One region of the Paenibacillus sp. FSL R5-0517 genome, then DNA from elsewhere that is predicted to be linked to it. Evidence: riboswitches for the same ligand, from Rfam matches in the RefSeq annotation. Region 1 holds a riboswitch; each other region holds the start of a gene.
What was found. A riboswitch is a leader RNA that binds a small molecule or an ion and turns the genes downstream of it on or off. The one in region 1 is predicted to bind S-adenosylmethionine.
Positions count from the first base shown of each region.

Region 1 (3,165 bases):
CTTATTGCTGGTCATTTGGATTATGCAGATTTTTTCGACTACCGCGATCACACATTACTGTGCTTCGGTGGGTATTCGTGATTTGTTCCGTTCAAAAAAAATGAAGGGGATTATGTATGGTCTGCTTCCATTCATTTATGTGACAGCCATGATGCCCAAAACGGTGGATGATACTTTTGCACTTGGAGATATGCTGGGTAATGCATCTGTGTTTTTATTTGGCATTCTTCCTATGGTGTTACTGTTGATAAGTCTGATTCGCAAAAAAGGAGGCAAACATGCATGATGCCATTCCGTATGCTCTTACGTTTAGCTTCTGCCTTTTGTATTCTATTGACGCTGTCCGGATGCTGGAGCAGTCGGGAAATAGAGGATCTAAGTCTCTATGTTGGTCTTGGAATCGATGTCGGCAAAGAGACGGAATTCGAGAAAGACATCGCTGCTCAAGGAGGCTCATATCCTAAGAAGAACTATGTAACTGCCACGGTGCAGATCGCTCCGGGCTTCTCCAACAGTCAATCGAGCCAGCAATCCGGTTCTCCTTCTTCCGGCAAAACATCCTATGCCAATGAACAGCTCAGTGGAGATTCCATGTTGCAAATCTTCCGTCAGTTTGCGTTAAGGCGGGATCGACCACTTATTGGACATCATCTGAAAGTTATCGTCGTTTCCAAGGATATTGCCAAAAAATATGGTTTGGACCAATTGCTTGATTTTGTACTACGGGATAATGATATTCGACCGAACTGCCTGGTGCTAATCAGTCATCATTCTGCATTAGATGTGTTGACTTCACAGGACCCGTCTCGGATTCCGGCATTTTATCTCACAGGAATTACGAACAATTCGTACTTGTCCAACAAAATATTGGATCCTGTATTATTGTCTAAGTTAGATGCACAGATGCAGTCCGGTTCCAGCTTTCTGCTGCAAAATGTGTTGAATTCCCATGGAGAGGACAAGTTCTCTGGAGGTAGCATTTTTGATGGAAAAACAACGAAATTCATTGGAGAACTTAGTCAAACAGATCTTGAGGGTTTGTCATGGCTCAATTCCAAAAAAAAAGGAGGTGTCTTAAAAACACATAACAAGCAAGGATTCACCGTGGTATATGAAATCAAGAAGAAAAAGGTGAAAATTATTCCCAAGGTGGTCGGCAATGATATTTCATTCCATGTGAAGACTGAATCCGAAGGCTGGCTGATGGAGGATTGGCGCGCTCCCGAGGAAGAGGAAAAAGGTGAATATCTAAGAGAATTGGAAAAGGATTTTGCTGAGCTGGCCGAACAACAGATTCGTCAGGTGTTGTACAAACTTCAGCATACTTATAAAGTCGATGTAGCGGATTTTCGGGACAGCTTGCGTATTAAACATCCAAAGACATGGAAGAAAGTCAAAGGTGATTGGGATAAAATTTTCAGTACCGTGCCGATCACGTATGAGGTAAAGACCACTATTACCAATCCAGGGTCTTCCACAGAATAGCGAGATGTGCCATTTATGATATAAATATTGACACATTCATAATCAATCGCTATATTTATAAAAAATCATTTTCTTATCCAGAGAGGTGGAGGGACTGGCCCTTAGAAACCTCAGCAACAGATCTGAAGGATACTGTGCTAATTCCAGCGGGTGAACAGCCTGATAGATAGGAGCGTTTGTTTTTATTTGTCAGTAACGGCGCACTCTTTAGGAAGAGTGGGTCTTTTTTGTTTTTCTGGATGAAGAAGTAGGGAGCAGCAGGTATGGAGAACAACAACGACAAAGGGCATTTTCAGCGGAAAATGCAGGCACGGCATGTGGTCATGCTCTCTCTGGGTGGCGTCATTGGAACGGGATTATTCCTGAGCTCGGGTTATACGATTCAGCAGGCGGGACCACTGGGAACTATTCTTTCCTACTTGATTGGAGCGATCGTAGTATATCTGGTGATGCTCTGTCTTGGTGAACTGTCTGTTCATATGCCAGAGACGGGAGCATTTCATAGTTATGCGGCAAGATATATTGGACCAGCAACAGGCTACACGGTGGCTTGGTTGTACTGGTTAACCTGGACTGTTGCGCTTGGCTCTGAATTCACAGCCGCCGGTCTGCTTATGCAGCGTTGGTTCCCATCGGTAAATGTATGGATATGGAGCGCACTTTTTGCACTGATGATCTTTTTGTTCAATGCTTTAACGGTAAAACTTTTTGCGGAATCCGAGTTCTGGTTCTCATCTGTCAAAGTAGTTACCATCGTAATCTTCATTATTATCGGTGGTGCAGCCATGTTTGGGTTCATTCCCATGGCGGATGCTGAACCGGCTCCATTTCTATCAAATATTACCGCATCCGGGTGGTTCCCTCATGGGGCTACAGCGATATTGATGACTATGCTTGCTGTTAACTTTGCATTCTCAGGCACTGAGTTAATCGGTATTGCCGCCGGGGAGACGGAGAATCCAGAAAAGACGATTCCCAAAGCTATTTATACCACACTGTGGCGTTTGGTTATTTTCTTCATCGGAACGATTGTTATCTTGTCGGCCTTGCTGCCCATGTCGGACGCCAGTGTATTGGAAAGTCCTTTTGTAGCGGTAATGGAGCGGGTGGGTGTACCCTACGCTGCAGATATTATGAACTTTGTTATTCTGACGGCGATTCTCTCTGCTGCCAATTCGGGCCTCTATGCATCTTCACGGATGCTCTGGTCTCTGGCTGACAAAAGAACGATCTCTCCGTGGTTTGCCAAATTGACCAAGCGCGGGGTACCGCTGAATGCACTTCTGATCAGTATGGTGGGTGGTGCACTGGCTCTGCTGTCCAGCATTATTGCGCCAGGTACGGTGTATATTACGCTGGTCTCCATATCAGGTCTGGCTGTCGTTGCCGTATGGATGAGCATCAGCGCTTCCCAGTACATGTTCCGCAGACAGTATATCCGGGAAGGACATGCGGTCAAGGATCTGGTCTACCGTACACCACTGTATCCGGTGGTACCGATTGTTTCATTTATATTATGCCTGGCTTCATGCATAGGTATTGCCTTCGACCCGACACAGCGAATTGCGCTGTATTGTGGGGTTCCATTTATCGCAGTATGTTACGCAGCTTATTATTTGACAGAACGTGTGAATAAGAAAAGAGGACAAGTACATGACACAAACACAACCGACTAACCCC
Region 1 covers NZ_CP150235.1:5,988,899-5,992,063, reverse strand. The annotation lists gene MKX40_RS26795 (GerAB/ArcD/ProY family transporter) at 1-286, shown strand, start outside; gene MKX40_RS26790 (Ger(x)C family spore germination protein) at 283-1,485, shown strand; SAM riboswitch class I at 1,556-1,658, shown strand; gene mmuP (S-methylmethionine permease) at 1,749-3,161, shown strand; gene mmuM (homocysteine S-methyltransferase) at 3,139-3,165, shown strand, end outside.

Region 2 (3,165 bases), 2.9 Mb from region 1:
TCCGGTGTACTGATTTCCTGTTCCCACAGGATTGGTTTCAGTGTGCGCAATTCGCTGACCTTTTGCTTCGTAACACTAATAATAAAATGTCTGCCAAGGAACAAGTTGACTGCACGCAGAAAAATCTCTTCATCATCGAAACGTATGCTATTGATTACAATAAAATAATGGTTCTCATAAATTTCAATCTTCGGACGTTGTTCTTCGTCACTAAGACAGTCTTCCACAGCCAGATCATGCATCAAGAACAGCGGTTGAAGTACCGCCAAATCGTCTACATCTGCATCAATCCAGTAAAATCCTTCCGCTGGTGGAGTCAGCGCCTGCTGAATATCGTCCACCGGAATAAACACACCGTTGTTTACCAACCGGATTTTCATCGTTAATCTACTCCTTCTGCACCCGCCAACTCGGCGGATATTATCATTATGGGCGCAAAAAGAACAAATCAGCCGGTCGGCAGCGGAGCCTGGAGATCAGGGCTGCGTTCACTATATAATCAAACGGAAGTCACGTCCCGCTGCCGGCATGCTGATGTCAATTCTCTATGCAGTTTGTCGGAATTCGGCTGCCAGTCAGGCCTCGGGTCGCCATCCATTTAATATGTCACCTCTCACATAAGGGTTTATAACACCTTGTTTAGTATACCGCTGGTACAAGGTGCTTTCAAGCGCAAAAATGTGTCTATTTCGCGCCCTGAGGCAGTGTATGACAACGGATGAAGAACGGTTCCGATCTGGACAGCAGACAGAGAACTGCACCTTGACGTAAGGGCATTAATGTAATAAAGTAGACGGTGAACCATATTAAATTACAATCTAATACAGCGAAATCTTATCAAGAGTAGGTGGAGGGACTGGCCCGATGAAACCCGGCAACCGGCGGTATACCGCACGGTGCTAATTCTTGCAGCGACCTAGTGTCAAGTGGCACTGTTGTAACTGAGAGATGAGAGAGGCGCATATCTATTTACATATGACCTTTCTCGAAATCCGAGGAAGGTCTTTGTCATATGCCCCGACTTCTCAGCAGTGATTTTCGCTAAGGAACTTGAGGTTGTTTGTAACGTTGGATGAAAGAGCAATTCAATGTTTTTACAAGCTCAAGGCAGTCTGTCACTGTATTGATATGAAGACATCAAGCCAGTGGCAGTTGCATCTATCTATGCACAAGGAGGAGTTAGACTTACCATGCCAATCAAAATTCCGGATACTTTACCAGCAAAAGAAGTACTTGAAGGAGAGAATATCTTCGTCATGGATGAAACTTCTGCATACCAGCAGGATATTCGTCCACTCCGTATCGCTATATTAAACCTGATGCCGACAAAGGAAACGACCGAAACACAATTGCTTCGTCTGGTCGGAAACACGCCTATTCAGGTGGATGTTGTTCTCGTACACCCCAAATCCCATACGTCGAAGAATACGTCTCAGGAGTATTTGGATCTGTTCTATAAAACCTTCGACGAGATTGAACACCGACGTTTCGATGGCATGATTATTACGGGTGCCCCGGTGGAACAGATGGATTTCGAAGACGTGAACTATTGGAATGAGATCCAGGAGATCTTCGAATGGACCAAAACCAATGTGACTTCAACCCTCCACATATGTTGGGCTTCCCAAGCAGGTTTATACCATCATTTTGATGTGCCGAAAGTACCACTTGATGAAAAGTGCTTTGGCGTTTTCCCACATACGATCAATAAACCACATGTTCCATTGTTGCGTGGATTTGATGAAGTATTCAACGTTCCACATTCCCGTCATACGGAAGTGAGACGCGAAGATATTGAAAAGAATGAAAATTTAGAGATTTTGGCTGAATCCGAGGAAGCGGGTATCTTCCTGGTTGCGACCAAAGACGGCAAACAAATTTTTGCCACAGGTCATGCCGAGTACGACCCGTTCTCATTAAAGTGGGAGTATGACCGGGATGTAGCCAAAGGATTGGATATTGCATTGCCTAGACACTATTATCCAAATAACGATCCTTCCCGTGTGCCACCGGCTACCTGGCGCGCTCATGCCAACTTATTATTCTCTAACTGGCTCAATTACTATGTGTATCAAGAAACACCTTACGATATTGGCCCGCAAATCTAATCGAGATTACAGGAGGATGCAGCAATGGAAGACAACAACAAGTTGAAAATTGAAAGCCGCTTAGCACAAATAGGGTCCATCAATGAACCGGTAACAGGCGCCATTAACTTTCCGATCTATCAATCCACTGCGTTTCGCCACCCGAAGCTAGGACAAAGCACGGGGTTTGATTATATTCGTACGACGAATCCAACCCGTAAAGTGTTGGAAGAAGCGGCTGCAGCGCTGGAGTCCGGTGATGCAGGGTTTGCCTGTAGCTCGGGTATGGCCGCCCTGCAAACGATTTTTGCCATGTTTGGTCAAGGAGATCATCTTATAGTATCGCTGGATCTGTATGGTGGAACCTATCGCCTGCTCGAACGCATTTTGTCCCGTTTCGGTGTAACCGCAAGTTATGTGGACACGAATGACCTGGCAGCACTGGAGAAGGTTCGTCAGCCAAATACCAAAGCCGTATTTATTGAGACACCTACCAATCCATTGATGATGATCACAGATGTGGAAGCCGTTGCTTCCTGGGCGAAAAAGTACAGCCTGTTGACCATTGTTGACAACACGTTGTTGACTCCATTTTTCCAACGTCCGATTGAACTGGGTGCCGATATCATCATTCATAGCGCTACCAAATATCTGGGCGGACACAATGATGTGCTGGCCGGACTAATTATAACCAAGGGTGAGGCATTATCTGCAGAGATGGCGTTCCTGCATAATTCCATTGGAGCGGTATTGTCTCCAAGTGACTCCTACCAGTTGATGAAAGGGATGAAAACGCTGGCTCTTCGCATGGAGCGTCATGAATACAATGCGCTTACCATTGCCAAATACTTGCTTGAGCATCCAGCGGTGGGTGAAGTGTATCATCCAGGCCTGTCCGATCATCCGGGGTATGAGGTGCAGAATAAACAATCCACAGGTAACACAGGTATTTTCTCTTTTAAAGTAAAGGATGCACGTTACGTTGAACCATTGCTGCGTCATATCAAACTGATTGCTTTTGCCGAAAGTCTCGGTGGAGTGGAATCACTCATGACCTACCCAGCGGTACAAACGCATG
Region 2 covers NZ_CP150235.1:1,951,646-1,954,810, forward strand. The annotation lists gene corA (magnesium/cobalt transporter CorA) at 1-380, opposite strand, end outside; SAM riboswitch class I at 832-955, shown strand; gene metA (homoserine O-succinyltransferase) at 1,191-2,108, shown strand; gene MKX40_RS08810 (PLP-dependent transferase) at 2,133-3,165, shown strand, end outside.
Region 2: linked by a shared signal. The riboswitch ahead of metA (homoserine O-succinyltransferase) and the one ahead of mmuP (S-methylmethionine permease) in region 1 are both predicted to bind S-adenosylmethionine.

Region 3 (3,165 bases), 270 kb from region 1:
ATCGCGCTGTAAGCGCACTGGCTGGATTGTTGTCCATTGCCTCGTTTGTTGCTTTTCTGCTGTTTGGCAAGTCACGTCGTGACCTGCAATTGTTTTCTTTCTTAACCCTGGTATTTGTTATCGTGCAGGGAATCATGGGGGCTTTTGCCGTTGTCTTCTCCCAATCTTCAGCAGTCATGGCACTGCATTTCGGCTTTGCACTGATTGCTTTTGCCAGTTCCCTGATGATGGCGCTGGGCATAAGGCAGGAGGCAAAAGATGGCGGATTGGAGCGCCTGAATAAATACCCTCGGGTGAGTAAAAAATTCAGGAATCTGGTCTGGTTCTCCACTATTTACACATATCTCGTGGTATACACGGGTGCATTTGTGAGCCACACGAATTCTGCTGGCGGATGTTCCGGATTTCCGCTCTGTAACGGGCAGATCATCCCTGAGCTCTCAGGAGGGGTAGCGGTTGCTTTTGCTCACCGTGCAGCAGCAGCGTCGCTCGTCATTGTTATTGCAATTCTGGGTCATTTCGCTTACCGTAATCATCCGGACAACAAGGAAATGCGTACCCTTGGCGTGGTATCCGTTGTTCTCATCCTGATGCAAGTCGTGATTGGTATTTTCATGATGGTGACAATGAACCGCCCGGAAGTATATATGTTCGTAGCTCTCGCTCATATGCTGGATATCGCCATATTGTTCGGAGTTTTAACGTATATGAGTTTCCTGGTGTACAAGCTACATCGACCGGTTAATCGGTTCTAGATACAGATACAGTTCTCTTGAAGGTACTCGGCCTAATATGAAAGTCCACCATCCAGTGATGTACATCATTGGACAGGTGGACTTTGTTTGATGTCAGGGGGATCAGGGCAACCTATGGCAAGCAGCAATTACGGAATGGATGAAGTGTTACGGTGATGAAATGTTGATTCGGAAAAGAGGAGGTTAAATATGCTGCGAACGTTGTTGGGGGAAAAACCGCGTATAAACGAAGGTAAATTGAAGGAAGCGATGGACTCCATGGCGCATACACTTGAGCTCTTTCAGCGGCAAATGCATGTGGATCATGATCCCACGCATGACTATCGGAAACTGTATGTGTGGACTCAGGGACTCATCTCCTCACTGGATGAACTGGAGCAAAGCAGCTTCGCTGCAGCTCATTTTCGCAAAAAGGTCGTTGCAGGCTCAACGGACGACATGACGCCGACTGAAAAAGCTGAGTATGCCCGATATGTGTATTTCTACAAAGATGGCTTCATCCGCTGCTTTGCCATTTTGGATAAAGTCGGGACCGTATTGAATGAAATATTCCAGCTGAATACTTCAAATACAAAAGCGCATTTTTCTTATTTTACGGTGTTAAGGCAGTTCGATTTTGCGAGGGAGCATCATGATCTTGCATTGAAATTAATTCAGATCAAGGACTCATATCGGGAGCCGATGAGCAAGCTGCGCAAACGACGTAATATGGAAATTCACTACATGAACTCGGAAATGCACGATGACCTGTGGCAGTTACACCAGACCTTGCAAGGTAAAGTAAAGTTGGAGGATCTGAATCAGCATGTGCAGGAAATGCGTCAGGGCGTGGATATGGTCTGTGAAACGTTAACAGCCTCTTATCGTTATATCAATAAAATATGGCAAAGAAATAATTCCCTTTGACAAATCGGAATACTTGGAATATACTGAGTTTCAATTAGAGTGTTACAATGACGAATAATGAACTGATATTTCTCAAAAGTTACATTCACATTATAAAGCATGAACTACATGAACTTATAAAATCCTACAATAACATATTTCTTATCGAGAGCGGCGGAGGGACAGGCCCGATGAAGCCCGGCAACCGATTTGTAATGACATGATACATGTATCATTCGTTATAGATGTTAGGTGCTAATTCCTACAAAATGGTGCAAGGCACGATTTTGGCAGATGAGAAGGTATATTCTTTCACGTAAAGAGCCCTCTTTGTTTCTGCAAAGGGCTCTTTTTTGTACTTTAAGGGGAGTTTTCCTTTAGATCGGGTAAAGATACATGTAGGTGGTTGGAAAGGGGCAAGTGCGATTGATTGAATTAAAAGGATTAACCAAAACGTACGGCAAAGGAAAAAAGTCGACAACAGCGTTATCCGAGCTGAATTTGAACATCCAAAAGGGTGAAATCTACGGCGTTATTGGCCATTCCGGAGCGGGTAAAAGTACACTGATTCGCTGTATTAATTTGCTGGAGCGGCCTACGGAGGGTGAAGTATGGGTTGACGGGATCAATCTGACTGAACTGAGCAAAACCGAATTGCAGCAACAGAGACGCAAGATCGGGATGATTTTCCAACACTTCAATCTGTTATCCTCTGCAACGGTATATGATAATGTGGCTTTTCCACTAAAGCTTGTGAATACACCCAAGGATGCCATTGATCGCAAAGTGAAGGAAATGCTCAATCTCGTTGGTCTGGAGAACCATAGCAACAAATATCCAGCTCAATTATCAGGTGGACAGAAACAACGTGTGGGGATTGCCAGAGCACTTGCGAGTGATCCGAATGTACTTCTCTGTGATGAGGCTACTTCAGCGCTTGATCCGCAGACGACAAATTCAATTCTGAAGTTATTGCTCGACATTAACGAAAAGTACAACCTTACCATTGTGCTGATTACACATGAGATGCATGTCATTCAGAACATCTGTGATAAGGTGGCTGTCATTCATCAAGGTGGCATTGTGGAACAGGGACCTGTAACCGAAGTGTTCCTGAAGCCGCAGCATGCGATTACGCGGGACTTCATGATGCGTGACCATGAAGCTGGACTGGCTCTGGAAGAGACTGCTCTGGCAAATGCAGGCATTGAATTGCAGGCAGGTGTTGCATCGAAACTTGTGAAGATATCCTTTCTGGGGAACAAAACGTATGAAGCGATTTTGTCCAGGACGGTTCGCAAGACGGGTGTGGATTTTGCCATCCTGCAAGGGACAATCTCTACGATTAAACAGGTTCCTTATGGTCAGCTGACCGTTCGGTTCGAAGGTGATTCCAATGCGATTGATCGGACGATATCCGAATTGACCGCTGAGGGACTTGATGTGGAGGTGCTTCGTTAGATGGATTTTTCAACAGTTCGTTGGGAAGAGGTTGGTAAAGCTTCCATAGAGACACTGCAAATTT
Region 3 covers NZ_CP150235.1:5,720,482-5,723,646, reverse strand. The annotation lists gene MKX40_RS25500 (heme A synthase) at 1-755, shown strand, start outside; gene MKX40_RS25495 (Cthe_2314 family HEPN domain-containing protein) at 945-1,661, shown strand; SAM riboswitch class I at 1,800-1,941, shown strand; gene MKX40_RS25490 (methionine ABC transporter ATP-binding protein) at 2,067-3,101, shown strand; gene MKX40_RS25485 (methionine ABC transporter permease) at 3,102-3,165, shown strand, end outside.
Region 3: linked by a shared signal. The riboswitch ahead of MKX40_RS25490 (methionine ABC transporter ATP-binding protein) and the one ahead of mmuP (S-methylmethionine permease) in region 1 are both predicted to bind S-adenosylmethionine.